3 regions of the Fictibacillus sp. NRS-1165 genome follow, and region 3 is predicted to be linked to each of the others. Evidence: riboswitches for the same ligand, from Rfam matches in the RefSeq annotation. Region 3 holds a riboswitch; each other region holds the start of a gene.
What was found. A riboswitch is a leader RNA that binds a small molecule or an ion and turns the genes downstream of it on or off. The one in region 3 is predicted to bind S-adenosylmethionine.
Positions count from the first base shown of each region.

Region 1 (10,546 bases), on a different contig from region 3:
GGCAACGCCAGTGATTCACCAAGATGTTCAAGGTGTTCATCCGTGGCGAACCCCGGACCATCCGTGGCTAATTCAAACAAAATGCCATTGAGTTCCCGAAAGTACAACGACTTGAAGTAGTACCGGTCTACAAAGCCGGAATTCGGAATTCGTGCTCCCTGTATGTTATTAATCCATTGCCTTAGTTCCTCTTCATCATTCACTCGGAATGCCACATGGTGAACACCTCCTCTTCCCAGCCGTTCGGGAGGCAGGTCCTTTCGCTCTTCTATATGAAGTTCTGCCCCCGTTCCGCCTTCTCCCGTCTCATATACAAGGATGTCTGGCTGATCGGATAAAGGAGAAGCATAAGCTCCCTTTTTTCTGAACCCTAAAACTTCGGTAATGACTTCCTCTGTTAATTCCTTTGTACGAACTGTAAGCATGACCGGTCCGAGTCCAATGATCCCGACGTCTTGTGGAACAACACTATTTATCCATGGTGTACCGCCAGCGACGCCATTATTTGTTTCGTCTGAAACAAGGCGCAATCTCTGCCCTTCATGATCTTTAAATGCTAATGACAGCCGGCCGAATCGTTCAGACACTTCCTCGTGTTCCACATTTTTCTCTTCGAACCGTGCTTTCCAGTATTGCAGTGCTTCATCGCTCCTGACGCGAAGAGATATTTCTGAAATGCTGTTAACGCCATCGTGATTCCTTCCTGCTCTTGGAATTTCGAAAAAAGTCAACTCAGTGCCTGCGTTCCCTTTTTCATCACCATAGAACAGATGATATACAGATGTGTCATCCTGATTGACCGTTTTCTTGATCAGACGCATTCCGAGGACTTTCGTATAAAAATCATAGTTTTTACCTGCTAATGCCGTAATGGCCGACACGTGGTGAATTCCTTTCAGATCCATAATTCCTCCTTGATATTCTTTGTCGTAACTCTTCCTTTTATTTAGTATCATACCCTTTTGTCCTGGAAACTCAAATCAAAAAGGCAGCATTACAAATCGTAAGCTGCCTGCCAAACATTAGTTGTTATTTTGTTTCCGCGCGTTATTAAAGTCCATTGCCTGAGCTAATGTAGAAGTGATGGAAACCCTGTCAAAGGATAGGCCGAGCTGAACTGCGGTTGCAGCGATTTCCGGACGAATACCCGAAAGGGTAGTCTTCACCCCAACGAGATCAAGCGCATCGATCAGCTGGAAGATTTCATGAGCCACCATCGTATCAATCATCACCACACCCGATAAATCAATAAAAAGGCGGCCAATTCCTTTTTGTACGCACTGATTGAGCGTATTCTCCAGAATAAACTTAGCACGTGCCGTGTCAATATCACCCACAAGCGGCAGTAAAGCCATATCATTATTTAGTGAGATGACGGGTGAACTCAATTCATTCAACAGTTCTTGCTGGGCATTCAGCCGGTGGGTGGAATATTTATGGGTTTCCTCAATGAATTGCAGCATGACACTGTCAAAAACCTTAACCATCAGCCGATTCCATTTTTCGATCTGTGACGGTTTGATCTCTTCTGGATTATTCGACACAAACTCACTGATGTAGTTAAGATACTGCTCCCGTACCCTCATGAATTCTTTAATAATGTAATGAATGGGTGTTTTCAAATGTTCACTGTCTTTTGCAATTTTAATAATCCACTTATCAAATTCGTTAAAGAAAGCTCCTTCGTCCTTTACAAGCACGTCGCATAAATGGATATGAAATTCATAATTTTGTTCTTTCAGCGTCTTTATTACTTCGGGATCGTTGGATCTGTATACACCAGTCGAGTTCGATTTATCAAGCGAATCATACCATTCCTCGGTCAATTCAGAAGAAATTGATGTAATTCTTGATTTTTGTCCATCTATAAACTCCTCGATTACATTAAGTAACAGAGCCATTGCTGGCTTATATTTTTTGAAAGCCTTCTTCCACTAAATAGTCATGTGCTTCTTTATAGGATTCAAACGCAGCTTCTAAATTTAAGCCTGCATAAATATTCCATAGTTCATCCTCATGAACGAGAAGAAGCTTTTCGTGGTCTGCTCCCCCAATCCAGTTTTCTTTTTCTGGTTCTGAAGGAAAGGACCCCGCTTCAGAATCACCTTTATCTTCCAATAAATAGTCCATCGATTTCTGTATGATGTTAATCAGCTCATCGCCTGAATACTCCCGGATGTTGACCATGCCTTTTTCATTCTTCTCGCCTCTTGGCAGATAGCCCGCATAAACAAATCCATTACCGTTTGGATGCAGATGCTGGACCACGATCTTTTTGTCGCGGTTGCTCTCCTCAAGGTGGTAATTGATACGGCCTAGTGAAATATCTTTCCTTGTTAATTGAGGGAAATTTTCTTCAATAATATTTATTTTTTCTGAAAATGTAAGCATTGTCAGCCTCTTTCTTTTCTACTAATTTTCCTGTGATTATATCATACCTTATAGTACAAAAGTAGAGATACCCTTTAACCATAGGAATGAGTAAACAAAAGAAAAACACCGCAATCGCGGTGTTCATTTATGTCTTTTCAACTCTGAGGTGATAGCGTCCATGGCCGACTCGATCTTAGCGTATAACTCTATCTCATGGTTGTCGGGATATTTTATTTTAAAAACATTGTCGGATTTACTGTAGCTTATGGAGATCAGCGGGACACTATTTTGGCTTAACGTATGGGTCACTTCTGATTCAACATATTGCTTTGTTTTTAGATCAAGCAGCATGTCCTGAATTTTTGATGGATTCATCAACATCAATCCCCTTTCCATTATGAGAGGGAGCTAGTAAAAGGTGAATAGCCTCAAATATTTTTTTATTAATTCTTAAAATTATAACATTTTTCAGGTTTACATCACACCCCAAACGGGAATTGTAATCGTTTTGAAATACAATTTTCTCGCTTTTTTTATTTTTAGACACAAAAACGACACAAAATTATACTCCTTTTTTTCTGTCTTTACACTTGGGAAAACAAGTGTAAACTTCAATCTGAAATTCACGGTAACCTGCTCTGTTTTTCCCAATACCAATGAACCAGTGCTGTGCCATCATAAAACCAAGGGCGAGCACTTACTCGCTATATGACCCCGACAACAAACTTCAGCGGAGCACGTGCTGCATTATTAAGCGCAACTGCAGACCTGTATGGCAGCACTGGCGCGGAATACACAGCAGTAAAAACAGCGTGGATGAATGTTGGAGTGAACTGATAAAACATTAAAAGCCCGGCGGTTTCTGTGATCCAGAAGCCGTCGAGGCTTTTTTACGTTTTCAGATGGATCAAAAGGGTACAGTTTCAAATAGGAATGCACAGAAGGAGAGTAGATCAAAACATGTCCATTCAAGCACTGATCATTAACTGTACACTCAACAAAAGCAATCGGACGTCTAACACGCGAGCGCTCATTGATGAATCGGTTAAAATTTTTGATAGAGAAGAAATTGTAACAGAGGTTGTTACCCTTGCAGACTATAACATTGAATACGGAGTAACTGGAGATGCTATCAGCAATAAGGATGAATGGCCGATTATATTTGAAAAAATAAAGAAAGCCGACATTTTAATCATTGGTTCCCCGATCTGGCTCGGTCAGCAGAGCAGCCTGACGACTGTTCTGATTGAGAGGCTTTATGGCGCGAGCATCGATACGAACGACAAAGGACAGTATATCTTCTACAACAAAGTCGGCGGTGTCGTTGTAACAGGGAACGAAGACGATGCCAAGCAAGTAAGCCGGTCAGTGGTGTATGCATTATCTCATATCGGTTTTACTGTTCCTCCAAATGTCGATACGTATTGGGTAGGAGAAGCCGGACCAGGCCCATCTTATATCGATGCCAAAGGGTATGAAAACGAATTTACATTGCAGCACGCCCAAATGATGTCATACAACCTGATTCATTTTGCAAAAATGCTCAAGGAGCATCCAATCCCAGCAGAGGGAAACGTCATTAAGCAGTACCAGTAATTTTTTTATAGTATGCAATAAAGCAGGCTTTCTGCCTGCTTTTAACTATTTTCCTGTTCAAATCGGATCAGAGCGGCTTTTGCCCGGTCCCTGAGATTCATCAAATCTTCCTCTACCTTTATAATTTTTTTCTTTTTTTGTTCTAACAGCTTTAACTGCTCCTCTACCGTCATATACACTTTCTCCAGCTTTTCTTTTTGCTGGCTCGTTCCTTTGAACTGTCTGTAATCGTGTCTTTGAGCTTCCAAGGTGTCACTGAGTGTAATAAATTCCTGGAGCTCTGATAGGGAAAAGCCCATCACTTCTTTTGCATTGGTGATCTTCTTTAAGAACTCCACATGTTCCTTTGAATAAAGCCTTATTCCACCCTCACTTCGAGGAGGCGAAGAAAGCAGGCCGATTTGTTCATAATAACGGATGGTGCGCTTCGTTAACCCGCTCTGTTTCGCTACTTCATCTATTTTAAGCCCATTCATTGTTCTTGCTCCTTTGCCATTTAAAGTACAAATACAGATAAATCACTCTATATAAAAATACCACAAAAAGAAATAAAAAAGGAAATGTTTACGTTGACGTCAAGGTTAACTTGTATTATAATTTTTTGGGTAGAACAGTGCGGTTACTTTATTTTTTATTATATTTTTCAGAAAAAGGGGTTTTAGGTATGAAACAAGAAGCTTTGAGTATCCAGGAACAGCCAGGCAAACAGCCGCTTGTGATCTGGGTCATCTTCTTTGCCACCATTATTTCATTTATGGGATTAGGTCTTGTCGATCCTATCCTGCCTGCTATTGCTCATCAGCTTAACGCTACTCCGAGCCAGGTTTCATTATTATTTTCCAGCTACAATTTAATTACCGGTGTTGCAATGCTCATTACCGGTGTGGTCTCCAGCCGTGTAGGCATCAAGTGGACCTTGTTGTCCGGTATCTTATTCATTATTGTTTTTTCTGCATTGGCAGGTTCTTCGAACGAAATTTCACAAATCGTTGGTTTCCGAGGCGGATGGGGTTTAGGAAATTCATTGTTCATCGCTACCGCATTATCTGCCATCGTTGGCTTGTCCATCGGAGGAACTGCAAAAGCTATTATTTTATATGAGGCAGCCATTGGATTAGGGATATCTGTTGGACCTTTACTCGGCGGTGAGCTTGGATCCATTTCATGGCGTGGCCCTTTTTATGGAGTCAGCGTATTGATGGTCATCGCATTCTTTGCCTTGTTGCTGAAAATGCCTCATGTTCCGAAACCGAAAGCTAAGAGTTCTGTACTCGATCCGATCAGAGCCTTGAAATATCCTGGGCTTCTTCGACTCGGTCTCACCGCTTTCCTTTACAATATTGGTTTCTTTACGCTTATGGCCTATTCGCCATTTGTGATGGATTTAGACGAACACGGCCTTGGCTACGTCTTTCTCGGATGGGGTCTTTGTTTAGCCATCACGTCCGTATTTGTTGCACCAAAAATTCAAGCAAGATTCGGCACAGTAAAATCGATGTGTGCAATGCTCATCTTTTTCGCACTGACCCTTCTCGCTATGGGAATTTGGACGGAATCAAGTACAGTAGTTATTGTTGCCGTTATCGTTGCCGGCCTTTTCCTTGGCACGAATAATACGTTGATCACAACTGCAGTCATGCAGGTAGCCCCTGTTGAGCGTGCGACCGCATCAGCCGCATACAGCTTTGTTCGTTTCATCGGTGGTGCTATTGGACCATGGCTTGCGAATAAGCTGGCTGAAACCTATTCTTCGCATGTTCCGTTTGTAACCGGGGCAATCTTTGTTTTATTCGCCATGCTTGTTGTTGCTTTGGGCCGTAAACACCTTATCCATGTCGACTCCATTTCTCATTAAAGGAAAGGAAGGTCACCACAATGTACAATAAAATCTTAATTGCATTTGATGGTTCCGCTCCTTCTGTTCACGCGCTTCAGCACGGTGTGGAACTTGCCCAACATATGGACGCTGAAATTGTAACGATGCTGCATGTAAACAAAAACGTTCCTTTACAGGAACCTCCCCTTAATATTGATTTGGATGAATTACTCGAAGAAGAGGACAAGGAACTGCTGCAGCCTGCCGTTCATTATCTCTCTGAATCAGGCATTCCTTTTGAATCTCATGCCGTTAGCGGGGAGCCTTCTCAAATCATCACTTCATACGCAAAAGAACACCATTACGATGCCATCGTTATGGGAAACACAGAAAAAGGCATTATAAAAGAAGCATTCCTAGGAAGTGTCAGTCATCAGGTTGCCCATACCGCTGAATGCCCAGTGATCATCATAAAATAAAAAAGACCGGTTCCCCAAAGAAGGGAACCGGTCTTTTTTTGTCAGAATCCAGAACTTTGAAGACCTAGCTCGCACCAATTACGCTGTCCAGCCCGGCTGATAAAGATATTTTACGTTTCCCCCGCCTCCCGGGACGATGAATCCGCGGAACGATTTCTTGTCCTCTTGCTTAACAAGGACTTCACGAAAAACAAAAAATTCTTCTTTTATAACGACGTATTCACTAAGATCTCCACTACGGAGATCAGAAAGAATTTCAGCAGCCATCTGTTTGTTCAATCTCATAATCCTCCATTACATAAGATTCCTATATTAGTACACCATATCCTCGCAGGTTGTGTCCAATGCTTTCTCACATGAAAAGCGCCTTTACATAAACTTCTTTTTCAAACAAAGACTATGCAAAAACGTTTGATTGCTATCATAAATTCATTGCTTAGAAAAGGATATATGGATGATGAAAAATATGTTTCAGGTATACCGTTTGGATTGGAAGGACATATTGACTATCCCCACTGCAGCCCTGCTGACTTTGGGTTAATTGTGCTGCCTTCTGTTTATGCCTGGGTAAATATCAAGGCCATGTGGGATCCTTACGAAAACACGTCAGGCATAAAAATTGCCATCGTAAATGAAGATACAGGTGCTATGCTGCAGGACCAGCCCATCAATTTAGGCAGGCAAGTCGTTAAAAATTTAAGGCACAACGATAAATTAGGCTGGACTTTCGTAGATAATAAAACGGCCCGTGAAGGGGTCCTCAACGGAAAATATTACACCAGCCTTTACATACCTCCCGACTTTTCGCGTAAGATTTCAAGCATTGCGAGCAAAGACCCTGAGAAGCCTGAAATCATATATACAGTCAATGAAAAAATCAACGCGGTCTCCCCTAAAATTACACAGTCAGGAGTCTCAACCATTATCAATCAGGTTAGCGACAACTTTACGAAGAGCGTAGGAAACACCATATTTAAAAAATTTAACGAAGCTGGAATTACACTTGAAAAAGAATTGCCAACCATACTCAGCTTTGAACAAAGATATTCTCTCTTGAAAAGGAGTTTTCCAAGTTCAATCAAATGGGAGAACAGCTTATCTTTCTTGACCAAAAGATGAATGAATTAGATAAACGAGCAAAAATGAAGAAAAAACTTCAAATGAGCATCCCGACGATCGACAGGCTTGGTGATGTTATCCTGCAAACGGAAGAAAAACTTCCGCAAATGAAGCGCGTGTTAGATCAACTCGCTCCTCTTCAGGACAATTTGGCAAAATTGGAGTCTGCAGATGATATAGCAGCAAATCTCGAACAATCACTTATTGATCTTAAGTCTGCAATAGATGAAGCCATTGCAATGGGCAATGCTGCAAATAAAACCAATCCAGAGGTATCTTTTGAGCCTGCCGAACTGCAAGCGATGAAAAGGCACCTTCAGGATCTCGAGAATATGATTCGCCAAAACAAAGGGATTCTTACAGAACGTACTGCATCCTATTTGAACCCCCTGCACAATCTGTTTTCAACTGCCCAGCCTGACTGGCCGGCACTCGAACAGAACATTAAATACGCAGCGGAGTTTATACGAAACGATTGGCCAGCAGCTAAGCATGACCTCCAAAAAACAGCTGTATTACTGGATACACAGCTGCCAAAGCTTGAACGATCGGTCCACCGGGCAGCACTGTTTGCAAAAAAAGATATGCCTGCCATGAAGAGATCGATCACCCGTACCGCTGACAAAATCAGAGATTTTGAACGGAACAACAATCTTAGAGATATCATTAAAGCCTTAAAAAACGATGCTCAAAAGGAAAGTGATTTTCTGGCATCTCCGATCACCTTGAAGGAGAAGAAGATTTTTCCGATTCCCAATTACGGCTCAGCGATGACACCTTTTTATACCTTGCTGGCACTGTGGGTAGGAGGGATGCTGCTCATCTCTTCCCTCAGAGTAGGTGAAGTACCCCGTGAAGGCAAAGTTTCCCCGCTTTCTTTTTAATTTTGGAAGGCTTCTTACCTTTGCCTCGATCGGCATGCTTCAGGGCCTTGTTGTATCTCTAGGTGATCTGTATATTATACATGCTTACATTGTCGATAAGATTTGGTTTGTTTTGTTTACCATTTTTCTGAGCGTCGTCTTTGTCATTCTCACTTATACACTTGTATCCATCTTTGGAAATGTCGGAAAAGGCCTCGCGGTTATTTTTCTCGTTCTGCAGTTTTCAAGTTCAGGCGGAACATTTCCTGTGACAATGACCTCTTCCTTCTTTCAAAAACTTAATCCGTATATGCCCTTTACTTATGGAGTCAGTTTATTGCGTGAAGCAACCGGGGGGATTATTAAAGAGGTTGTACTTTCTGATCTATACCATCTGCTGCTTTTCCCCGTTATTTTTCTTTCAGCTGCCCTGCTGCTGCGAAGACCGATGCACAGATTTCAGAATAAAAGAGGAACAGGCTCGAATAAAGCAAGAATTCTCCAATAATGTTTTTTAGCCCGTGGCAGGAAATTCTTCCCGCCCGCTGCCTTTTCATACTCCTCTTCCAGGTCGGTAAGTGTCAGCTGAAATAAGTGACGCTCATCTTTCTGATAAACGTCCATGGTGATCAGTTGATGAATCAGCTGATTCCTTTTCGTTTCCACGGCTTTCCTTAATTGATTTACCATAAAAATCCCTCCTCTTTGTTAAAGCATTGACTAACAAGAGCTGGAAACAAAAAAATAAACGCCGCCATTTTTATGACGAAGCGCCATTGGTTGACCAATCAGCAAATCCTTATATTTCATAGTGAATTAGTCGGTTTTATAAACAAATAAAAACCTCTTCTTGCGGAAGCAAATACGCACAAGAAGAGGTTGAATCGCCATCAAATTAAATCACACTCTTCTTATCATTCAAGCCGATTGCTTGTGGAATTGGCACAGTGCTCATAAAGAGCCCGCTGCCGAGGCTTCAAAGGGCCAGATCCCTCCACCTCTCTAAATAAGAAATATAAGGTAATTTTTATTCTCTTGTTTTATCATTATATGAGTTTCCATTCTAAAGTCAAGACTAAACATTCACTCTTTTGGCATAACTTCTCCAGGCTGCAGGACTGGTGGTTGAACAGTGACCGAATCCGGGTACTTGATCCCTTGTCCTGTATTTAGGCAAATCACCTTTTCATCTGCCTTGATCCAGCCTTTTTCCCTCAGTGTTTTTGCTGCTGCAAAAACTGCTGCCCCCTCTGGACAAATAAAACTTCCTTCGAGTTCTGCGATTTGGCGCTGTGCCTGACTGATCTCCTCTTCAGAAACAGCAACAGCACATCCCTCCGTTTCATAAATCGCTTCAAGGACGAGAAAATCTCCAATTGCTTTCGGGACATTGATCCCAAATGCAGCTGTCTTGGAATTTTCCCAGAACTCCGATTCATTCTTGTTTTCTTCCCAAGCTTTTACGATCGGCGCGCATCCCTCTGCCTGAACAGCGACTAGACGTGGCAATTGCGCTCCTTTAAAGAGGCCCAGTTCCCTGAACTCCTTTAATGCCTTATAGATCCCGATCAGCCCGACTCCTCCACCAGTCGGATACAAAATAACATCTGGTGGATGGCTTTCTGTCTGCTCAAGAATTTCATAGCCCATCGTTTTCTTACCCTCTACCCGGTAAGGCTCTTTTAACGTCGATGCATCATAGAAGTCTTCTTCTTTCACTAGTGAAGCAACAATCTTACCTGCATCACTGATCAGGCCATCTACAAGAATAAGCTCTGCACCGGAAATCGCAACTTCTTTTCTCGTGATTGCAGGAGCATCCAACGGCATGACTATGAACGGTTTAATGCCTGCTCTTGCTGAATAGAGCGACCAGGCTGCCCCTGCATTTCCATTGGTCGGCATTGCGAGCTGCGTGACACCAAGCTCCTTGGCTTTTGAAACGCCTACCGCTGATCCTCTTGCTTTAAAGGATCCGGTAGGTATCATTCCCTCATCCTTCATCAACAGGTTGGCAATCCCGAGCTTTTTACCAAGAACCGGCATTGGCAATAGAGGTGTCATTCCCTCTCCGAGTGTCACCACATGGTCAGGATCAGTAACCGGGAGAAGTTTATGGTACCTCCAAAGGTCATTCCTTTCTTTATCGATGATTTCATTATCCTTTTTCAGCTCATCTAAGCAATAGTTTACTAGAAGAGGTGAACCGCACTCGCACAATTGATTAAGCTCATGATGCGCATAAATATTTGCGCATTTTGGACATTCCAGATGGCTGATGTAGCTGAATGACATAACAT
Region 1 is NZ_JBDPNU010000079.1:9,674-20,219, forward strand. It holds gene ABHN01_RS23430 (ring-cleaving dioxygenase) at 1-905, opposite strand, end outside; gene ABHN01_RS23435 (STAS domain-containing protein) at 1,023-1,901, opposite strand; gene ABHN01_RS23440 (hypothetical protein) at 1,909-2,391, opposite strand; gene ABHN01_RS23445 (hypothetical protein) at 2,515-2,748, opposite strand; gene ABHN01_RS23450 (hypothetical protein) at 2,714-2,920, opposite strand; partial or broken gene ABHN01_RS23455 (M4 family metallopeptidase) at 3,076-3,210, shown strand; gene ABHN01_RS23460 (flavodoxin family protein) at 3,334-3,969, shown strand; gene ABHN01_RS23465 (MerR family transcriptional regulator) at 4,011-4,445, opposite strand; gene ABHN01_RS23470 (MFS transporter) at 4,634-5,824, shown strand; gene ABHN01_RS23475 (universal stress protein) at 5,845-6,264, shown strand; gene ABHN01_RS23480 (hypothetical protein) at 6,343-6,543, opposite strand; gene ABHN01_RS23485 (YhgE/Pip domain-containing protein) at 6,715-7,383, shown strand; gene ABHN01_RS23490 (hypothetical protein) at 7,347-8,267, shown strand; gene ABHN01_RS23495 (YhgE/Pip family protein) at 8,236-8,754, shown strand; gene ABHN01_RS23500 (Fur-regulated basic protein FbpA) at 8,706-8,936, opposite strand; SAM riboswitch class I at 9,155-9,259, opposite strand; gene ABHN01_RS23505 (threonine synthase) at 9,330-10,541, opposite strand.
Region 1: linked by a shared signal. The riboswitch ahead of ABHN01_RS23500 (Fur-regulated basic protein FbpA) and the one ahead of ABHN01_RS14135 (methionine ABC transporter ATP-binding protein) in region 3 are both predicted to bind S-adenosylmethionine.

Region 2 (10,546 bases), on a different contig from region 3:
TGTTAAAATGAAAGCCTCCTTCTTATGTTTTGTGTGATTATTTAAGATTTCTGTTTTTTCAAGTACAGCATAGATCGAGCACCAGGATCTCTTTGAAAAATAGATCGGTATGTTCTGTTTGTTAGCCTTTTTCTTAATTGCAGCTGAAAATTCATGATTAATAAAATCCGTTAGTACGAGATCTAAATTCACATGGCTGGGAATCTCCTTTTGAGACATTCTAGCTTTTCTTCCGCTCACATGAATGATTTCCTTTATCCCTTCATACTGCAGCTTCTTTGTAATTTTTCCAAGATGATCTCCGCCAACAATCATTAACGATGGCATAACAGCCTCTCCCTTCCCTAGCGGCGACAGGTTCATCCATGACAAGAAAATCTGGATTGAGTGCCATCGCTCTTGCGATGACGATCCTTTGCCTTTGGCCACCGGAAAATTCATGAGGATTCTCCAATCGCATCTTCAATCTTGATTGTTTTTTTCTTCCAGTAACATCTATTTTGTTTAAGCAAGTTTACTACAGTGCTTTATTTTGCTTTACTTTTCAAAGGGAGATACGTATTGGCTACCACTTCTCCAAACGAATGAAACGGGCGCTTCGCCTCCGTTTCTGGATGTGCGAGTGTAAGTCTTGGAAAGAGCAGTTCAGCCACTCGGTACGCTTCTTCAAGATGCGGATAGCCTGAAAAGATAAAGTGATCGATTCCAATATCCTGGTATTCTTTCATTCTCTGTGCAACCGTATCTGGACTTCCTACGAGCGCGGTTCCTGCCCCCCCTCGTACCAAGCCTATACCCGCCCAAAGGTTAGGACTGATTTCCAAGGAATCTCTTTTTCCGTTATGAAGAGCAGCCATCCGCTTCTGCCCGACTGAATCATATCTTGAGAACACCCTTTGTGAAGCGGCGATCGTTTCTTCATCCACATATTGAATCAGCGAATCTGCCGCAGCCCACGCCTCTTCTTCTGTTTCCCTGACAATCACATGAAGCCGGATTCCAAAGCTCACCTTCCGTCCCTGCTGAGCTGCCAGCATCCTGACCCTCTCGATCTTTTCTTTTACCTGTCCAGGCGGCTCTCCCCAGGTCAAATAAACGTCAATATGCTTGGCGGCTACTTCTAGCGCCGCATCAGAAGAACCGCCAAAATACAGCGGCGGATATGGCTCTTGCTCTGAAGGAAGGAGTATTTTTCCTTTTTCCACCTTCAGATGACCCCCCTCATAGTCAACCACTTCTCCGGCAAGCAGCCCCCTCCAGACCGTCAAAAATTCATCCGTCAGCTCATAGCGTTCAGTATGTGATAAGTGCAATCCGTCACCGGCAAGCTCTACTGGATCTCCCCCTGTCACCACATTGATCAATAACCTTCCATCAGAAAGACGGTCAAAGGTGGAAGCCATTCTTGCCGCTAGAGAGGGAGAGATCAATCCCGGACGTACCGCGATGAGGAATTTCATCTTTTTGGTGGCCTGAATTAAGGAAGATGCGGTCACCCACGCATCTTCGCATGAGTGTCCCGTCGGCAGGAGTGCCCCTTTAAAGCCAAGGCTATCTACCGCTTGCGCAATTTGGCGAAGATAGGAGAGCGTAATAGGCCTTCCTCCTTCTGATGTTCCCAAATACCGGCTGTCTCCATGTGTCGGCAAAAACCAATATACGTTCATGCCTTATTCCCCTTTCCCTCAGTGTCTCCCGCAATCTGAAGTTCTCCTTTTTCTAAGTCCTTGATGTACCAATCTTTCTTTACCTCATCGATCAGTTCATTCAGTGATACGATCAGCCGTTTCTCGATTTCCGGATCAAACGTAACGTCATGGCCATTGTTATGCTGCAGCTGCAGATCGATAAAGTAAATACCATTTAATATGTTCCTTGCTCCAATCGCATAAAGGACAGGCTTTAACGCATAATCGATGCTCAAGAGATGAGCGATGGTACCTCCCGTTGCGATGGGCAATATACTTTTTCCCGTTAGAATATCGCGTGGCAGCAGATCCAATAGTGACTTAAGGACCCCCGAATACGCTGCCTTATACACAGGAGTTCCGATAATGACGGCTTTTGCTTGCTTTATGCTCTTCTCAATTGCTTTCAGCTGTGGACTTTGAAAATTGCCAAGAACAAGATCTTCCGGCGGGACATCAAGTACAGAAAAAGATTCTGTTTCAAGTCCCCCTTTTTGAGCGAGCTCACTTAAATATTGAAGGACGATTCCTGTTCCCGAGGTTACCGATGGACTTCCCGATATGGTTACGATGTCTGCCAAAGTATATTCCCCCTTAAATGTTTTTTATAAAAAAGGTGTGCAGCGCTCTTGCCAAACCTCCTGTGCCGAAGGAAACGTGTGCTCCACGGCTTTCCTTTCCTTTCTTGCTTTGAACGTCGGCCAGGAATTCAAGGATGTACACTCTGCGATAGAGAATGTTTCTTACTCCCTGCTTTGCAAAATAGTTTTCAATCGTGTTGTACAATCCTTTATTCACTCCGTATCTTTCTTTGCAAAGGCCTGTGAACTCAAGATCAGTTAAATTAACAAGGTGCAGCTGTTCCTTCGTGATCGATGCAACAAAGTTTTTTGGGCGGTGCCATTCTCTTAAAGACGCTTCTGCCATGTTCATCCCTCCATCAAAATGTTTGCTGCTCACTCCTTCTCCAGAGCCTTCTCAACAAACCGGTTCTCTATCACTTTTGATGTATTGAGCTTTTTGTTGATGCCTCCGACTTTATACAGAAAATCAGCCTGATGCTGATGGGCTTTTGCGAACTCCTCTGTTGTCGGAGATAGGATTAAATCCGATCGCTTTAAGACCGTGCGGACAATTTCCGGATCCAGTTTCTCACGTTTGGCAATTTCATTTGTTACTTTATCCGGATGATGGATAAATTCTTGTCTGACTTTTTCATACGTTTTTAAGAAGACGACCGTTAAGTCAGGATGCTCCTTCGTAAACTGTGTTCTAGCCACGAGAAAGCTTGGCGCATTGATATTTAAGTTCTCTCCATCAGCGAGGGATTTTGCCCCTGTTTGATAGAGTGCAGTGGTTGCGTAAGGCTCCCAGGTCGACCAGGCATCAATGGAGCCGTTATCGAGGGCTGGCCTTGCTTCATCAGGCTGCAGCTGTACAATTTTTATATCTTTGTCGGTCAGACCTGCTTTTTCAAGAGCCATGTAGAGGAAATTGTAAGCACTGCTTCCTTTAGCCACGGCTATTTTTTTACCTTTTAAGTCCTTCAAATTTTTGATGCTGCTGCCCTTAGGAATGATGATGGAATTTCCTTTTTTTCCGTTGGTTGTCACCGCAATCGCTTTAAAGTCCACATCACCAGACTGCCCGGCAATAAGAGGCGTACCCCCAGTGGCACCGAAGTCCAGTCTTCCAGATGCCAGTGCCTCAAAGTGAGGAGGACCGCTTGAAAATTCGTTCCATTTTACTTTTACGCCTTCTTTCTCAAACGCTTTTTCAAAGTATTCCTTTTCACGGGCATAAGGCAGAACGCCGGTACTTCCCTGGACTCCGATATTGACCCTAACGTCACCTTTCTGCTCAGCGTTCGTGCTTTGTTCACTGCAGCCGGAAAGCAAAGCCATCAATAAAATCAATAGGAATACACCTGGCATGATTTTTCTCTTCGTTAATTGTGTCATCTGTTTTCTCCTCTCCTTATATGCAATCTACTACTAAACTTTTAATGTATATAGACCTGTGTTAGCCTCTGGCCTTTGAAGCTGGAAGTGAACCCTTAATGTATCTCCTTCATACTTTGTCCGGAATAACCCTCTGTGCTGTAATAGCGGAATAACATGATCGATGAAGTCGTCCGATCCCTCACTCAAGAGCTGAGGCATAATATTAAAGCCATCTGCTCCTTCGTTCTTAAACCATTTTTCAAGTTCATCGGCGATCTGCTCTGGAGCACCTGCGATGGTATAGTGCCCTCTCCCGCCGGCAAGACGAAGCAGAAGTTCCCTGATGGTCAAGTTCTCCCGTTGTGCCAGCTCCTGAATCAGCGGAGTCCGGATGCGGTGTCCGTCCGTTAACGGAAGCTCTGGAAGTGGTCCACCAGCGGATAAGCAGTACAATCGTAGCCTGTTCTGCTTTTTGTGCAAGTTTTTTAAAATAATTAAAATTCCAGTGTTTGATCCACGGTTGAGCTAGGATGCCCTCCACGAAGCTTCGTGGTGGCCCATTCCTGCCAAAAAGAGATTAAGATGGAGCTGCCTTTTGTTTTGAGCCATACCGAACACCTCCTTTTATGATTTTTCACCCGATAAAGCTGTCGCGCCATTTCAGAAGCCGTTTCTCAAAATAGCGGACCAGTGAATCGGATGCTTTACCGAACACCGCAAAAATGATAATTCCAACAAAAACAACCGACGTTTGAGAAAATTGCCGCGCATCCATAATAAGGTATCCGATGCCTTCACTTGATCCCATCAATTCGGCGGCGACCAAAGCCAGCCAGGCCGCTCCCAACGAAAGGCGCAGACCAAGAAGAATATTCGGCAATGCAGCCGGCAGAATGAGATTTGTAATCTGTTTCCATTTGCTGAACTCAAGGATCTTTGCTACATCAAACAGCTTAGAGTCCACCCCGCGGATCCCCAGGAACGCATTCACATATAGCGGGAAGAATGCCGATTTTGAAATCAGCAATATTTTTGAGAGTTCACCAAATCCGAACCAGAGTATGAACAATGGGATCACAGCCAGCGATGGAATGGTCCGCAGCATCTGTAAGGTCGGATCCAGGGTTTGCTCTGTTTTACTTGAAAATCCAACAACAAGCCCAGCCAAAAGCCCAAGCCCCCCTCCCAGCAGAAATCCTGTAATCGCCCGCAACAGACTGATCTTAAAATGGGTAAATAACTCTCCCGTGCGGATGAGATCTTTAAATGCAATGAAAATTTCACTCGGCCGAGGCAGCAAGGTGGCTGAAATCAGTCCATAGGCACCTGCAACCTCCCAGATGACAAGAATAAAAAACGGCAGTGCTAATCCTCTCACCCAATGGGAAAGGGGTGTTTTTTTTCGGTTTTTTGTTTTTACGGCGGACTCTTTTCTTCTCTGTTTTCGATCCAAGTTGGTTGTCGTTAATACTCCAGTCTGATCGCTCATCCTTTCATCTCCTTTGCTTCGTTTTTTATTGGACAGCTTCTGATTGTTCGTTTACTTCTACTTTTTCAAATTCACTCAATACCCGCTGCCGTATTTTTTGGAAGGCGGAATCCGTTTTTCGCCGGGGATGCGGCAGTTCGATCGGTATTACCTCCCGAATCGTGCCCGGCCGGGGATTCATAATAACAACTCGGCTGGCAAGATAGATCGCTTCATCAATATCATGTGTAACAAAGATCATCGTTGTCCGGTTCTTTTCCCAGATATCGAGGAGCACCTCCTGCATATGTGACCGTGTAAAGGCATCCAGGGCTCCAAATGGCTCATCTAAGAGGAGAACCTTAGGATTTCTAAGCAGGGCCCTTGCGATCGATACCCTTTGTGCCATTCCTCCTGACAGCTCTTTTGGATAAGCATTTTCAAATCCTTCCAATCGGACAAGCTTGATCAGTTCGCTTACTTTTTCTTTTGTTTCTTTTTCTTTCAAAGGCAAGTTTGCCGCAATATTTTTTTCAACAGTCAGCCACGGAAATAATCTTGGTTCCTGAAAAATAAATCCTTTATCGATGCTCGGCCCGGATACTTTTTGATTATCAAGCATCACAGCACCCTCATGCCTTGTATCCAAACCAGCAATTATCTTTAGCAGCGTGCTTTTTCCGCAGCCGCTCGGGCCGATCACCGTGATAAATTCACCTTTGTTCAGACTGAGATCTATACGTTCCAGTGCTTTCATCACGCTTTTCCCCGTTTGGAAACTTCGATCCAGTTTTCTAATTTGCAGTAAAGTCATTACCAATCTCCCTTTCTTCTTTACGATTCGGCAAAAGAAAAACAACCGGAAACCTCCTTATTTTAGGAAAGCCTCCGGTCGTCCGGTCGACGCAATATTTGAATGGCCGTGCTGCGAATAAAATTCCCCCTTTCAAATGAAAAAAGGTTCATGTACGAAAGAAAACCAAAGACCATGTCTGCAAATTTCAAGACACGGCCTTTGGTTTACCAATCAGCTGTACGATATTTTTTTACTCTTAAATAAAAAACCTCCCCTTACCTGTCATGGACGTGTAAGGGGAAGTGTATTGCATGTTCTTCCTTTCTTATCGTCCAAGCTGCTGCTTGTTGGATTTGGCACAGTTCTCTGAAAGAGTCCGCTGCCGAGGTTTCATGGGGCCAATTCCCTCCACCTCTCTTAATAAGAAAAAATTATGTAGGTTTAAATCATATAAACCCCATCGGATTAATTGTTATTAAAACAGGTATAGAATACAAAGTCAATAACATTTTTGAAAAATCTAAAAACAGCCGGGTCGCCGATACATTTTCAACCTTCTTACATAAAACGATTCAGCCTTCAACATACTAATTGTTGGGAGGTTGTTCGTTATGTTGCTTTCTTGGTTAACCGGTATATTGCTGGCTGTCCAGCCCCTCAATATACCAGACAGCATATCTTTAGTACATGAAGGGCAAACCATTGCGATCGTTGATCGAAAAGACTTCATGATCCCGCTGCCGGGTACGCCCGTTATCGACGGCGAGAAACTTGACTTGTTTACGGCAAAATTGGAGGGGCAGATCTACCGTCCGCCTCTAAACGCAAGGATCAATGAATCGGGAGGAATCACTTCTGAAAAAAAAGGATCCATGCTCTATAAAAAAGCGTTTAAAGAACGATTTTATATGAGTTTTTTCAGTAAGGGGCCTGTAAAACTTGAAATTCCTCAATTACCGGTCCATCCAAGAGTGGACAGCGAGCTTCTTGGAAATATTCGCACGAACCAACTTGCTCATTATGTTACCTATTTCAACCGTTCCAACGAATCCAGGAGCCATAATATTTCACTTGCTGCAAAAGCCATTGACAACCATGTCGTATTTCCTGGAGAAACCTTTTCCTTTAATGGTGTTGTAGGCAGACGAACATCGGATAAGGGGTACATGCGTGCTCCTGTTATCGTGCGGGGGGAGCTTTCGGAAGGAGTCGGCGGTGGAATTTGCCAAGTGTCCTCTACCCTTTTCAATGCAGTTGACCGGGCAGGACTTCATATCGTTCAGCGTTTTTCACACAGCAGGCTTGTCCCTTATGTACCGAAAGGGCGAGATGCGACCGTAAGCTGGTATGGCCCGGACTTCCGTTTTCAGAACCGTTTCAACCAGCCGATTCTTATACGAGCGAAAGCGTACGGAGGGAGCATGATGGTGATGATTTCGTCTTCTGACGTCATTCACGTGCCTCCAAAAAAAAGCACTAATATGCGGTAGGGAAGTAATTGTGTCAACATTGTTAACCATTGAGCAAACCCATTCCCATTTCATAATGGCGGTGTTAGAATAAACGAGGATTTGATCATCTTGGAGAGAAGTGATGACATGAAAAGTCTTCCGTTTTTCTATATGCTGTTCCTAATTAATGGATTGCTGCTTGCCGGTGGATTAGTCAGCCCGACTTACCTTGTTGTTGCCCGCTGGAGCATGGTTTTCTTTAATATCACAGCACTTGCTGCTCTCGTCTATTTCAAAGAACAAAGCAAGAGAAAAAGATGGAGCAAAGTTTCACCACGGGGCCGTGTATTATGGTGGGGAGCTTTCTTGTTCAATATCGTTTCTGCAGCAAATGAAGTGCTGCATTCAGGACTGTTTCAATAATTGGAAATTACAGCTCAGCATAATGCTGAGTTTTTTTATTTTTTCGGGTGAATTTGGATGTTTGTCCTAAAGCGAATCAGGCAAAAGAATGGAGAGCATGATAAGCACAAAAGGGAGTTGGCGAGTTGTTTGGTTTTACAGAGATATGGAAATTTTTCTTATCATTTTTTTTCATTCTGCCTGCCGTAACATTATTGCATGAATCCGGACATTACTTTTTCGCCAGAATCTTTGGAGAAAGGTCAGAATTCATGTCGGTACAGGAAATGTCATCAACAAGGTCGGCGCACTTCGTATCCGTAACCTTTTCTTTTACCAATTCACGTACTTTTCGTTTTAATACGTGTTCTTTTCCCTCATGCCTATGGAACAGGCGAACGGATACCCGAGTGATGGACTAGCGGCGCTTAATGCGATCAAAGGAATCAGTCTGGAAAATCAAAACTAAACAGCCCGCCTGCATGCAGACGAGCTGTTATTTATGTTCAAAATACTTATAAAATACGTCAGTATACGCTTTTGCTTCACACCCGTTTTTCTCAAACACCCGCTGCATTTTTTGGTTGGCCAGGTGCGTACTTCCGATATAATATTCCGCCCCCATCTCCTTTAAGAACGACAAAGATTGGCCATGCATTTTCGTTCCGCTCCCTTTAAACCGTTCTTGCGGAAGCACTCCGAAATAAAACAATCTGCCTTCATTTGAAGTACCTGGTTCAATATGAGGAATGGAGATCCCTTTTGGGCCCTTATTATCATAAAACACCCGGCAGGAATATTCCCATCCGCTGCCAAGTTCCTTTTTTACGGACTGTAAGTGTTGTTCCATCGTAAGTGATGAAGGAGTATTGTCCGAAAGCAGCATGCATTCCCTCCATATTTCGATGAACTCGGCTTCAGTCAGGGTTTCATCTTTCAAAGAGAGCCATTGAAACATAGAGGTTTGGTCTGTTAATCCGCTTAGATTCCGATATACATCTACCTTGGAAGAGTAATAAACAAATCCCCTGCGGATTAATTCATTTGCAAGGTTCTCATAATTTCTGCCATCCCGTAATAGTACAGCCTGAATCCGCTGAAGGCTCTGCTTCTTGGCTCTCAGTAAAATTTTTGACAGCCCCTGCTTCCACTCTTCGGGCTTAAGCCTGGGATCTGCCTGTTCAATTATGATATACTCAGGGCTTCCATCTAAAATTTTCATACCGGGTAAATATGGATTACACATAAAGGAACGCCTTTCCCCTTTGTAAACACTTCAAAGTTTCCGCGTTTCGTTCGTACCATCTTCGTTTCCCATTGTCTCATCCTTGCACCACCCTCCACATAATTATCTGGCCTTCCATTCAACATATACTCCATTTGATTTTTATTTCCTTGTCCAATATAAAAACAGCCGCCCGTGAGCGGCTGTTTCTCAGTGTGATTGTTTCGCAGGATCAGGGCTCCATCGCAGCAATTGGCCGGCGTGTGTGAGCCCCCCGCCGAATCCATACAGCAAAAGGATGTCCCCATCGTTCAGCTTTCCTTTTTTTATAGCCAGATCCATCGCTAGCGGAATAGAAACCGAGGAAGTATTTCCGCAGAACTCCACGCTGGTGAGCATTTTTTCTTCCGGAAACCCTGCTTTTTCACAAATCGACTCAATCATTCTCAAGTTAGCGCTATGAGGTACAAACCAATCCACATCATCCAGCTTCATGGCCGCTTGATCTATAAGTTTATGAATACCCTCAGGAATGGTGCGGACTGCCCATTTGTAGACTTCTCTCCCATTCTGGACCATCTTATCTGTCTTCTCCATCTCCCACCCCTTCATGCTGGTGGAAAAATTCGTTCGGTACACATGTCTTCCTCCATCTCCGTTCGTCCCATAATGGGCAGAAAGAAAACTGTGATGTTCCTCATCTCTTTCAATCAAAACAGCTGCGGCTCCATCACCAAAAAGGATGCAAGTAGATCGGTCCGTATAGTCTGTTGCTTTTGTCAGCGTTTCGGCTGCTACAACTAAAATTTTGTTATGGAGGCCGGAGGTGATCAAACTGTTTGCCATATGAAGGCCATATGTAAATCCAGCACAGGTAGCATTAAAATCGTAGGCGAGGGTATGAGGAATACCGAAAAAGTCTTGAATTTGGCAGGCTACACTTGGAAAAACAAAGTCAGGTGTGGTTGTAGAAACAAGTATGGCATCAACATCATCAAGTCCCTTGCTGTAGCGTTCGGTTAATTCTTGAACAGCCTTTATAGCCAATGTGGAGGCAAACTCATGCTCTCCTGCCACTCTTCTTTCCTTCATGCCGGTACGCTGTACAATCCATTCGTCGCTAGTATCGACGAGCTTCTGCAGATCTTCGTTTGTCAGGACTTTCTCCGGTACATACGTGCCGATCGCTGTCAGCCGTGCTTTTGATTTCATATTCAACCCCCCAAAAAATTATAGGTTAGTGTTATTACTAGGTACTAATTTATCAATAAGTTTACCACGAATCCCCAGGAAATCAATTAGTTTTCCCTGATAAATATTTTGTCGAACGATTAATATTCACTAAAGAGTTGTTTAGCACTAAAATAAATTTTAACGATAAATTATATTAAAATAGGGTAGGAGGAATTTTATGGAAAGCAGTTCGGCTCATGAAGTAAGGGTGAAAAAGAAGACATCGTTCGGAGAAATTTTTGCCAACCGGCAGTTTATATTTTTATGGATCGCAAGCATTTTTACGGGGCTGTCTTTTTCTGTCTATTTAATTTCAGAAACCTGGTTTGTCATTCGGGCT
Region 2 is NZ_JBDPNU010000009.1:3,758-14,303, reverse strand. It holds gene ABHN01_RS02815 (DUF2325 domain-containing protein) at 1-315, opposite strand, end outside; partial or broken gene ABHN01_RS02810 (ATP-binding cassette domain-containing protein) at 347-445, opposite strand; gene ssuD (FMNH2-dependent alkanesulfonate monooxygenase) at 528-1,667, opposite strand; gene ssuE (NADPH-dependent FMN reductase) at 1,664-2,269, opposite strand; gene ABHN01_RS02795 (hypothetical protein) at 2,283-2,615, opposite strand; gene ABHN01_RS02790 (aliphatic sulfonate ABC transporter substrate-binding protein) at 2,645-3,649, opposite strand; gene ABHN01_RS02785 (hypothetical protein) at 3,683-4,084, opposite strand; gene ABHN01_RS02780 (ABC transporter permease) at 4,266-5,120, opposite strand; gene ABHN01_RS02775 (ABC transporter ATP-binding protein) at 5,146-5,913, opposite strand; SAM riboswitch class I at 6,218-6,322, opposite strand; gene ABHN01_RS02770 (VanW family protein) at 6,507-7,385, shown strand; gene ABHN01_RS02765 (hypothetical protein) at 7,476-7,769, shown strand; gene ABHN01_RS02760 (GNAT family N-acetyltransferase) at 8,245-8,994, opposite strand; gene ABHN01_RS02755 (ketoacyl-ACP synthase III) at 9,184-10,185, opposite strand; gene ABHN01_RS02750 (MFS transporter) at 10,385-10,546, shown strand, end outside.
Region 2: linked by a shared signal. The riboswitch ahead of ABHN01_RS02775 (ABC transporter ATP-binding protein) and the one ahead of ABHN01_RS14135 (methionine ABC transporter ATP-binding protein) in region 3 are both predicted to bind S-adenosylmethionine.

Region 3 (10,546 bases):
TGGATATTACATTGGAAGCGATAAGCCAGTCACAAGATGCTGAACCTAAAATCGGAGCCTGCAACTTAAATGCAATGCCAGAGCTTGCTGAAAAGTACAGCATCACAAGTGTTCCTTGCCTCCTTTTTTTAAATCGGGGGATCGCTGTCAAGAAGATTTATGCCATGCAATCAGTTGATTTTTTGTATAAAAACTTAAAAAAGTACCTTTAAAAGACACGATTTGTGTCTTTTTTTATTTTTAAGGGGGTTTTTTAAGATGTAATAGATGGATTATGTGGTAAAATCAAGTGGAAATGTGTAATAAATTTTACATACTGACTCAGGTGCAGCAGAATAAAACGACATCTCCAAACAGCAGTGATAGCAAGCAAGTCACCGCTTCCAAACGATTTATAGGTAAAGACTGTAAAACTTTTCCTTTTCAGGCGCATGACAAAAACATTACAATTGTTATGAGTCCTGTAACATTGTTATACAACTGTATCCTACAAACCTGCGAATCAATGGTATAAATGTATAGGAGAGCTTGAAACATGTTTGCTCCTGTCGACTTTTGGCAATATATCATTCATTTTGTCCAAAAGTACAAAACAACCTGGATTTAAGAGGTGAAACTATGTCTACTGCATTTGTACCAGCTATTCGCAACAATACACCAATAATTAACATTGAAGATAAAGTATTAAAAATTCAAAGAGGGAATGATTCCTTAAGAAACGAGCTGATCGAAGCTTATCAGCCGTTCATTAAGAAAGTGACTTCAAAGGTATGCAGTCAATATATAGATCGTACGATGGACGAATTTAGTGTAGGTCTCTACGCGTTTAATGAAGCCATTGATCAATATCAAGAAGGTCAGGGAAGCCGTTTTCTTTCTTTTGCCGACATGGTCATACGCCGAAGAGTGATTGACTATATAAGAAAAGAAGTCAGGCAGAACCGACTCATCTACTTGCAGCCGGATGAAGAGGATGAAGAAGGCCGTCTCGAAGACAGCTATGCAGAACAGAAAGCTGCCATGGAGCATTACGAAGAAAAAATCCAGGCAGAAAACCGCGTTTATGAAATCGAAGAATACCAAAAACTGCTGAAGGAATTCAGCTTGAACTTTAAAGTGTTGAGCAAACACTGCCCGAAGCACGTTGATGCAAGGGAAAATGCAAAAGAAATCGCTCGTTTGTTAGTAGAAAACCAAGAAATGGCTGAATTTTTATTGGAGAAAAAACAACTTCCTATAAAAGATTTATTAAGTATGGTTTCCTGCAGTCGTAAAACAATAGAGAGAAATCGAAAATATATAATAGCGGTATCGCTAATATATCTAGGGGACTTTAAAGCGTTAAAGTCTTATATTCAGCCTTAAATAAGGGGAAGTTAAACGGTTGTAATTATTCGTGGGGAACGTACGTCTTAATTCGTAAAGCAAAAAAGCAATAAATCCCATGATGGTTATGATACGAAGCAGATCCTTCGCCTAGCAGGAGGGATATGTGGGATGAAAAATGGTGTTTTAATGGAAGTAAAGAAAGGAAAAGCCGTTTTATTAACGAAAGATGGCTGTTTCATTACCGTAAGAGTACCACGCGGAGAACATCCGGTGGTAGGTATGGAATACAGTATTTCAAGGTTTACAAAAAGCAGGGTACGACGATTGCTCTTTCCTTCTCTTTCACTTACTATAGGAGCATTGCTTATATATGTTTTATTTTCAGGAGTCTATCCACTGGGCCGCAACGACAATACTGTTGCGGCTTATGTGAGTTTTGATGTAAATCCGAGTCTTGAAACGGGAGTTAACCATGATTTGCAAGTCATAAAAGTTAAAGCCTACAATGCGGAAGGCAAAAAAATTCTCCAATCATTAAATCACAAAAAAAACGTAAGCCTCTCCCAGTTCGCCTCATCTTTGCTGAATGCCTATGAAAGCAAGGGATATTTAACAGAAAACCCGGATGTAATGATTGGTACCACGATTGTGGACGCCGAAAATGATAAACTTTCATCTTCATTGGATGAAGCGGTTTCATCCATAAAACGAAATGCCGCGGTCTTTAATACGAAAGCGGCTATCATGGTAAAAAGTATTAACACGGAAAAACGGAAAGTCGCCCAAAAGAACGGGGTATCTTCCGGTAAATATATGATGTACCTGGATGCGAAAAGAAAAGATAAGAATATATCTCTTCATCAAGTGAAGAACATGTCATATACCGAACTAAAGGAAAAGATCGAACCTGATCGCAAGCTTCCGAAAAAAGAAATAAACCATAAAAAGAAAATCTCAGAAAAAATGATAAGACACCCAAGAACTATTGAAACGATAACCATTAAGACAAGCTCTTTGCAGGGCACCTCATCTAAGGAGATTGTATCCAGACCGGAAGACCGACAGGCAGAAAATAACCGAGTTACTGGATCGGAAAATCAGAAGGTCCGAAAAATGGAACAGGGGAAAGGTTCAAAAGCGGTTAAGCGTCATTCCTCAAAGACTATACAGAAACCAAAACCTAATCATAAACAGCCAGCAGATTACACGCGGCACGGAAAAAATACCAAGATGAAAACTGTTCCAAAACACCCTGATGCTTCTGAAAAGATAAAACATGAGAACCACGATAAGAAATGGGGCAATAATGAAGAAACACCAAAGGCAACCCCGTACAGGCACCATGAAAAAAAGGCCTGGAAAAAAGCAAAACCAAAAAAATTAAAAGTACATGAAAAAGCAAGCTAATAATCGACAGGGCGTATGTAATCTGTCGAAGGAAAATTCAAGGAAGACATCCTCCTCCTCCAGAACATTTACCTATAGATGTTTTTTAAGAGGGGGATGTTTATGGATTGGATTCAATGGCAGGAAAGGGTTCAAAATACAGCCTTTCTTCAGCCGCTCATTGGAATGGGAATTCCTCATGTAAAGGCTGAAGCAGAATGTATATATTTTTCCTTTACAAGTAAAAGCAGCGGTTCTAAAAAAACATTGATGATATCGGGCAGCCGGGGTGAACTTCAAGAGATGCTTGACGGCCATTATCGGCTTAGCGATTTAATCAAGCAAAAGAAAGTGACCTTTTCGGGTACGTACAGAGAACAGCTGAAACTGGAATCTCTCCTCTTTTTATGCAAAAAGAATTCCTAAGTCAAAAGAAACGGGTCTTTCTATCTAAAATTTATGAACAATGGATTGACACTCCCCAATGGGTAATGTTAAAATTCGAAACGTGTAAAGAAAAGCGAACTAAATAGCGATTAACAAAATTCGTTCTTATCGCGAGTGGTGGAGGGACTGGCCCTGTGAAACCCGGCAACCGTTAAGCATTACCTGCTTAAAAAGGTGCCAAATCCTGCAAAGCAGCCTGCTTTGGGAGATGAGTGACGGTGCATATATAAATGATTATGCCCTTCTGCTCATGACCTGCAGAAGGGCATTCTTTATTTTAAGAAAGTGAGGGATACAGTCTCTTGATAACATTAGACGCAGTTAAAAAGATTTTCCAGACGAAAGACGGAGCGGTAAACGCGGTTGACCATGTTGACCTTTCCATAGAACAAGGAGAAATTTTCGGGATTATTGGATACAGCGGGGCAGGGAAAAGTACGTTGATCCGTATGCTCAACATGCTGGAAAGACCGACGAGCGGAGATGTTACTGTAGCCGGAAAAAATCTTTCCCAGCTCAGTAACAGGGAGCTGCGGAAAGCTCGTCAGGAAATCAGCATGATCTTTCAGCACTTCAATTTACTTTGGTCCAGAACGGTAAAGGAAAATATTGCTTTTCCACTGGAGATTGCAGGTGTACCAAAAGAGGAGCGCCAAAAACGAGTCGATGAACTGATTAAGCTTGTCGGACTCGAAGGGCGTGGTGAATCGTATCCGTCCCAATTGAGTGGAGGACAAAAGCAAAGAGTGGGGATCGCTCGTGCTTTGGCGAACAATCCTAAAGTTCTTCTGTGTGATGAGGCGACTTCGGCTTTGGACCCGAAAACAACGGACAGCATCCTTAACCTATTGGTTGAGATTAATCAAAAACTGGATTTGACCATCGTTCTTATTACACATGAGATGCATGTGATCCGAAAAATCTGTCATCGTGTAGCGGTTATGGAAGATGGCAGGATTGTGGAACAGGGTCCGGTTCTCGATGTTTTCAGACATCCGAAAGAGTTCATTACGAAAGATTTTGTCAAGCAAATAACGGAGCCGGAAGAAACAACGGATATGATCAAACAGCTGGCCTCTGAAAAGCCGCAAAGCAAGATTGTTCAGCTTACTTTTGTTGGCGGAAGTGCGGAGCAGCCTGTTATCACTGAGGTGATCCGAAAATTTGATGTTCATGTGAATATCCTTCAGGGCAAGGTATCCCAAACGCAGAACGGACCGTATGGAACCTTGTTCATTCAACTGGAAGGTGCCGATCAAGAGGTCGATGAAGCGGTAACCTATATGAATGGGCAGAAAGTAGAAGTGGAGGTGATCTCATATGAATAATCTTTTTCCGAACGTGGATTGGGCGCAAATGTGGGCCTCTACCGGAGAAACGCTATACATGACAGCAATCGCTGTCCTCGCCACTTTTATTATCGGTCTTTTCTTAGGGTTGGCATTATTTTTAACGGGTAAAGGGAACCTATGGGAGAACAAGTTTTTTAACTTTGTCATTGCAGCAATCGTAAACATCTTTCGATCCATACCGTTTATCATTCTCATCATTTTATTGATTCCGCTAACCCTTTTCTTAGTAGGATCTATGCTTGGAGCGAATGCGGCACTTCCTGCTTTGATCATCGGCGCTGCACCGTTTTACGCCAGGATGGTCGAGATTGCACTTCGGGAGGTTGATAAGGGAGTCATCGAAGCGGCAAAATCGATGGGTTCCAGCAACAGTCAAATCATTTTTAAAGTTTTGATTCCTGAAAGTCTCCCCGCACTGATTTCCGGTATTACGGTCACGTCCATCGCGCTTGTCGGCTATACAGCAATGGCGGGAGTAGTTGGAGCGGGAGGGCTCGGAAATCTGGCATTCCTTGAAGGATTCCAGCGTACGCAAAATGATGTAACGTTTGTCGCTACTGTGATCATCCTAATCATTGTATTTATCATCCAGTTGATTGGGGATAATGTAACTCGTACCATTGATAAACGTTAAGGTCTATATTACACAACCAGGAGGAGCAACATGAAAAAAATTATCGCAATCGTCCTTATGCTTGCACTGACAGCAGCACTTGCTGCCTGTGGGGCAAACGGAGGAAAAGAGAAGAAACTTGCTGACGATAAAATCGTTGTGGGAGCATCCAATGTCCCTCATGCTGAAATTCTTGAAGCGGCCAAGCCTTTAATGAAGAAAAAAGGAATTGATCTTGAAATCAAAACGTTCCAGGATTATGTACTGCCTAACAAAGCGCTTGCGAACAATGAGATTGATGCTAACTACTTCCAGCACGTTCCATATTTGAAATCTCAAATGAAGGAAAACAAAAATTATAAGTTTGAAAATGCCGGTGGTATCCATCTCGAACCAATCGGCGTTTATTCTAAAAAGTACAAATCATTAAAAGAGCTTCCAGATGGCGCAACCATCATCATGAGTAACTCTGTTGCAGATCATGGACGTATGTTAACCCTTCTTGAACACGAAGGCCTGATCAAACTGAAAGCAAGTAAAGGCTACAATTCCAAAATCAAGGATATTGCAAAAAATCCTAAGCATTTAAAATTTAAAGCAGACATAGAGGCGGGCCTTCTTCCAAAAGCGTATCAAAAGGGAGAGGGAGACGCTGTCCTGATCAATACGAACTATGCGATCGACGCTGGGTTGAACCCTCAAAAGGATTCAATTGCCATTGAAAGCGCCGATTCACCATTTGTAAATATTATTGCTGTACGTAAAGGTGACAAAAACGCTAAAACAGTAAAAACGCTCGTTGAAGTGCTCCATTCTAAAGAGATCAAAGACTTTATCAATCAGAAATATAAAGGTGCCGTTGTACCGGTAAACAAATAAATTATTTCAATGAGGACAGCCTTTGGGCTGTTCTTTTTTTTGTCCATTAGTAATATTTGTAAGATGATTTATAAATTCGTTGTGGGGGGATGGATGATGGAAGTGCAGCAGCCGGCTGGTTTTTGGATCAGGCTAGGAGCCTGTATACTGGATGGACTTATTATCGGTATTATTTTAGCGTTCATCGGATTTTTATTTACTGGAGACTTTATATCAGAAGATCCGGGTGGCGATTGGTTTACGAATGTTGTGAGTTTTCTTTATGCGCTTTTGCTGCCAATCTTCTGGAGTGGTTATGTGATTGGCAAAAGAATCTGTGGCATTCGGATTGTAAAGGCAGATGGCAGCAAGCTTGGGTTTGGGGCGATGGTCATGAGGGTGTTGATCGGGGGCCTTATTTACGGGCTCACGCTAGGCATTGCATTGATTGTCAGTGCCTTTATGGTCGGTATACGAAAAGACAAAAGGGGCATTCATGATTTGATCGCAGGGACGTATGTTACCCACCTTCCCCCTCAAAAGGAAGGGTAAAGATAAAAATAAGACGGCTGCTGCCGTCTTATTTTAATGTGATCGATGTGATTTCGGGACGGCAGAAGAAACGGAAGGGGAGGTGAGTCGTCCCCATTCCTCTGTTTGTGTAGAGAAATTTGTTTTCTGCTTGATAAAGCCCGCTATGATATTTTCTGCCCATTTTAGAAGTGACGATGGGACCGAACAGGGGCAAGCGGATTTGGCCGCCATGGCTATGGCCAGATAGCTGCAGATCAACAGGGAACTTGGTGCTCACCTTAAAATAGTCGGGTTCATGAGCCAGCAGAAAGGTACAGCGTCCCTCAGGGATACCGGCTAGCGCTCTTTCGATATCCGCTTCTCCCCTTAAGTAATCATCCAGTCCGGCGATGTACAGTTCATCTTCTCCCTTTTTAATTCTCCTATTTTCATTGATAAGGAGTTCAAACCCGCTTTTGCCCAATAGCTCTGAAATCGTATGGATGTTTTCAAGATAATCATGATTGCCAAGCACGGCCAATTTTCCATAGGGAGCATTGATTTTTTTTAAGTAAGGCAAACTCTTGACAGCAGATTTCAACGATCGGTGGGAGTTGACTAAATCGCCTGTGAAGACGACCAGATCGGGGTTGAGTTTCTGAATTTCAACGGCCATTTTTGCAATATGTTTCGCTTTAAAATGAAAACCTAAGTGAAAATCACTGATATGAACGATATGGAATTTTTTAAAGCTATCAGGCAGCCTCTGGATTCTTATCTCTATTTTGTTCAGATCAAACCAATAGGGCTCAACAAAAGCGGAATAAAAAGCCGCTGCACCGGCTGCAGCTGCTAGACTGCCTATTCCGATTGAACCAGCGATCAATGATTTTTTTATTTTTTCCTCTTCCATCTTATACTCCTTTATTCAGCCTCTTTTAGCCCATTATATTCCCATCATCTGAATTCTTTAAGCAAAACGTTCCGCTGTTCCATGAAAGAAAGGATAAGAAGAGAAGCAATAACTCATACTAAATTTTGTCTATCTTAGGACAGGAGGATGAAAAGGATATGGAACATCATGAAATGTCTGGATATAACTCAACACAGCACCATTTAATCCGTTACAAAGAAGGTTTAGCGAAGTACACAGATCATATGCCAGAGGTGGCTCATTCTTTTAATGAATTTACTCGACATTGTTTCAAGGAAGGTGAAATCTCTGAAAAAAACAAGCAGCTGATTGCTTTAGGGATCAGTATTCATGCCCAGGATGAATATTGCATCATCTATCACACCAAAGGCTGTTTGGACCAGGGCGCCAGTGAAAATGAAATTCTTGAGGCCGTTGGTGTTGCGGCAGCCTTTGGAGGCGGTGCGGCAATGAGCCAGGGTGTAACACTCGTTCAGGAATGCATACAAGAACTTAAAAATCCTATGCAATAAAGCCGAAAGAGTTCCTATATTGGAGCTCTTTTTTTGTATTTCCTTACATCAGGGAGCTTTTGAGAGGATATATAAGGATGTATGAGTCAGTATGCATCAATATAAGGAAACCCCTTCATCTTTGTAAATATGGCGTTGAATGGAATTTGAAGCACGCCACGGGTGTTTGTTACGCTATACTTGTTGATTTAGTGTTAATAACACGAAAGGATGATTCATTATTCACTCGATAAAAGTAAATCATACTTCTGAAATGGAAAAAGCACTGCAAAAGAATCATGGAATTGGTTATGCTGAATATGAACGTAATCTAGAGAAACGGATCACCATAGAACAATCCAGGGAAAAAGAATATCAAAAAAGTTTAGAAGTCTCTAATGAAATGGAACGAAAAATTCTATAGTATAGGTAGGGGGGATCAGCATTCAATGATGGATGCTGATTTTCTGTTTAAAGAAGTACTGGATGAAAAATGAGAAAAGGAGCCTAGGAGGCCCTCAACAAAAAGAGCGTGCGTCTGTGTAAGAGTTCCAGTGTTTTCGAACTTCAGCAACGCACTTGCGCTTTTCTTAATCCAATCGTTCCTGCAGGTTGAAGATAAAATAAATTTGTTATAATATTAGAATGAGAATAAATTGAGAATGGAATGAGAGAAGCTTTCATTCTTGTTCACATTAACAATATATTTCACTGAAATATAAGATGGAGGTAAATTTTATGTCTACACCTAATTTAAAGATTGAAAACCTGCGTGTTTCTATCGAAGACAAGGAAATCATCAAAGGTTTAAACCTTGAAATAAACGGCGGAGAAATCCATGCGGTCATGGGGCCAAATGGAACAGGTAAATCAACCTTATCTTCAGCGTTAATGGGACACCCCAAGTACGAAGTAACTGAGGGGCAAGTAACTTTCAACGGCGAAGACCTTTTTGAGATGGAAGTAGATGAGCGTGCAAAAGCAGGACTTTTCCTTGCTATGCAATATCCGAGCGAAGTGAGCGGTATTACCAATGCGGACTTTTTGCGTTCTGCCATTAACGCACGCCGTGAGGAAGGCCAAGAAATCTCTCTAATGAAATTCATCCGTGAACTTGACAAAAAAATGGAGCTTCTTGAAATGGACAGCTCTTTTGCGCACCGTTACTTAAATGAAGGCTTCTCCGGCGGTGAAAAGAAACGTAATGAAATTCTTCAATTGATGATGATCGAACCTAAGATCGCGATCTTGGACGAAATTGACTCCGGTCTTGATATCGATGCTCTAAAAGTGGTGGCAAAAGGTGTCAACGAAATGAGAAACCCGGAGTTCGGCTGCTTGATCATCACTCACTATCAGCGTTTGCTTAACTACATTACTCCGGACAAAGTCCACGTAATGATGCAAGGCCGCATTGTTAAATCCGGCGGTCCAGAATTGGCACAGCGCTTAGAAGCAGAAGGATATGACTGGATCAAAGAAGAGTTGGGAATCGAAGACGAAACTGTTGGCCAAGAGGCGTAAGCAAGTTAGGAGGATTTGTACATGTCAGTTGAAACTTCTTTAAAATATGACAGGGATTATGTAAGCAAGTTCTCTGAAAGCCGCCAAGAACCTCAGTGGCTTTTAGAACTGCGTTTACGTGCATTGGAATTGGCGCAGCAGCTTCCTATGCCTAAGCCCGATAAAACGAAAATCGACAAATGGAATCTTACGGATTTCAATCACGAAAGCACTGCTGAAGAAAGTGCAGAGCTTCCTGAACAAGTGAAGGCCTTAATCGGTGAAGAAGAAGCGGGAAATCTTCTTGTGATCCGCAACGGAAAAGTGGCTCATTCTTCCATTTCAGAAGAGCTGTCTTCCCAAGGCGTAATCTTTACTGATTTCAAAACAGCGTCTCAAAAGCATGGAGACCTTCTGCAAAAGTATTTCATGAAGGAAGCGGTCAGCGTTGAGGAAAACCGCCTGACAGCTATACATGCGGCTCTAGTAACCAATGGAGCATTCATCCATGTTCCAAAGAACGTAGAGTTGAAAACTCCGCTTCAGGCGATCTATTTCCACGATGATGAGCAAACAGGGCTCGTGAACCATGTAATCATCGCTGCGGAAGACAACAGCTCAGTCACTTATGTTGAGAACTACCTGTCAACAAACGAAACCCGTGAGTCTGTTGCCAATATTGTATCTGAAGTGTTTGCAGGCCCCGGTGCAAAAGTAGTTTACGGTGCAGTGGATAATCTGGCAAAAGGAATGACTTCCTATATTAACCGCCGTGGACGTGCAGAGCGAGACGCACGAATCGATTGGGCGCTAGGCCAGTTGAATGATGGAAACACAGTTTCTGATAATACTACTCACCTTGTTGGTGATGGTTCATACGCTGATACAAAAACGGTAAATATCGGTCAAGGTGACCAAAAGCAGAACTTTGTTGCACAAATATTCCACCATGGGAAAAACTCTGAAGGCTACATTCTAACTCATGGGGTAATGAAGGATTCTGCAAGCTCCATCTTTAATGGAATCACTAAAATCGAACATGGTGCAACAAAATCCAACGGCGAGCAGACGGAACGGGTATTGATGCTGAGCGAAAAAGCTCGCGGAGATGCAAACCCGA
Region 3 is NZ_JBDPNU010000028.1:30,715-41,260, forward strand. It holds gene ABHN01_RS14115 (thioredoxin family protein) at 1-212, shown strand, start outside; gene sigI (RNA polymerase sigma-I factor) at 619-1,365, shown strand; gene ABHN01_RS14125 (anti-sigma factor domain-containing protein) at 1,498-2,736, shown strand; gene ABHN01_RS14130 (hypothetical protein) at 2,839-3,141, shown strand; SAM riboswitch class I at 3,265-3,377, shown strand; gene ABHN01_RS14135 (methionine ABC transporter ATP-binding protein) at 3,465-4,490, shown strand; gene ABHN01_RS14140 (methionine ABC transporter permease) at 4,483-5,148, shown strand; gene ABHN01_RS14145 (MetQ/NlpA family ABC transporter substrate-binding protein) at 5,179-6,006, shown strand; gene ABHN01_RS14150 (RDD family protein) at 6,103-6,537, shown strand; gene ABHN01_RS14155 (metallophosphoesterase) at 6,566-7,411, opposite strand; gene ABHN01_RS14160 (carboxymuconolactone decarboxylase family protein) at 7,570-7,944, shown strand; gene sufC (Fe-S cluster assembly ATPase SufC) at 8,662-9,447, shown strand; gene sufD (Fe-S cluster assembly protein SufD) at 9,469-10,546, shown strand, end outside.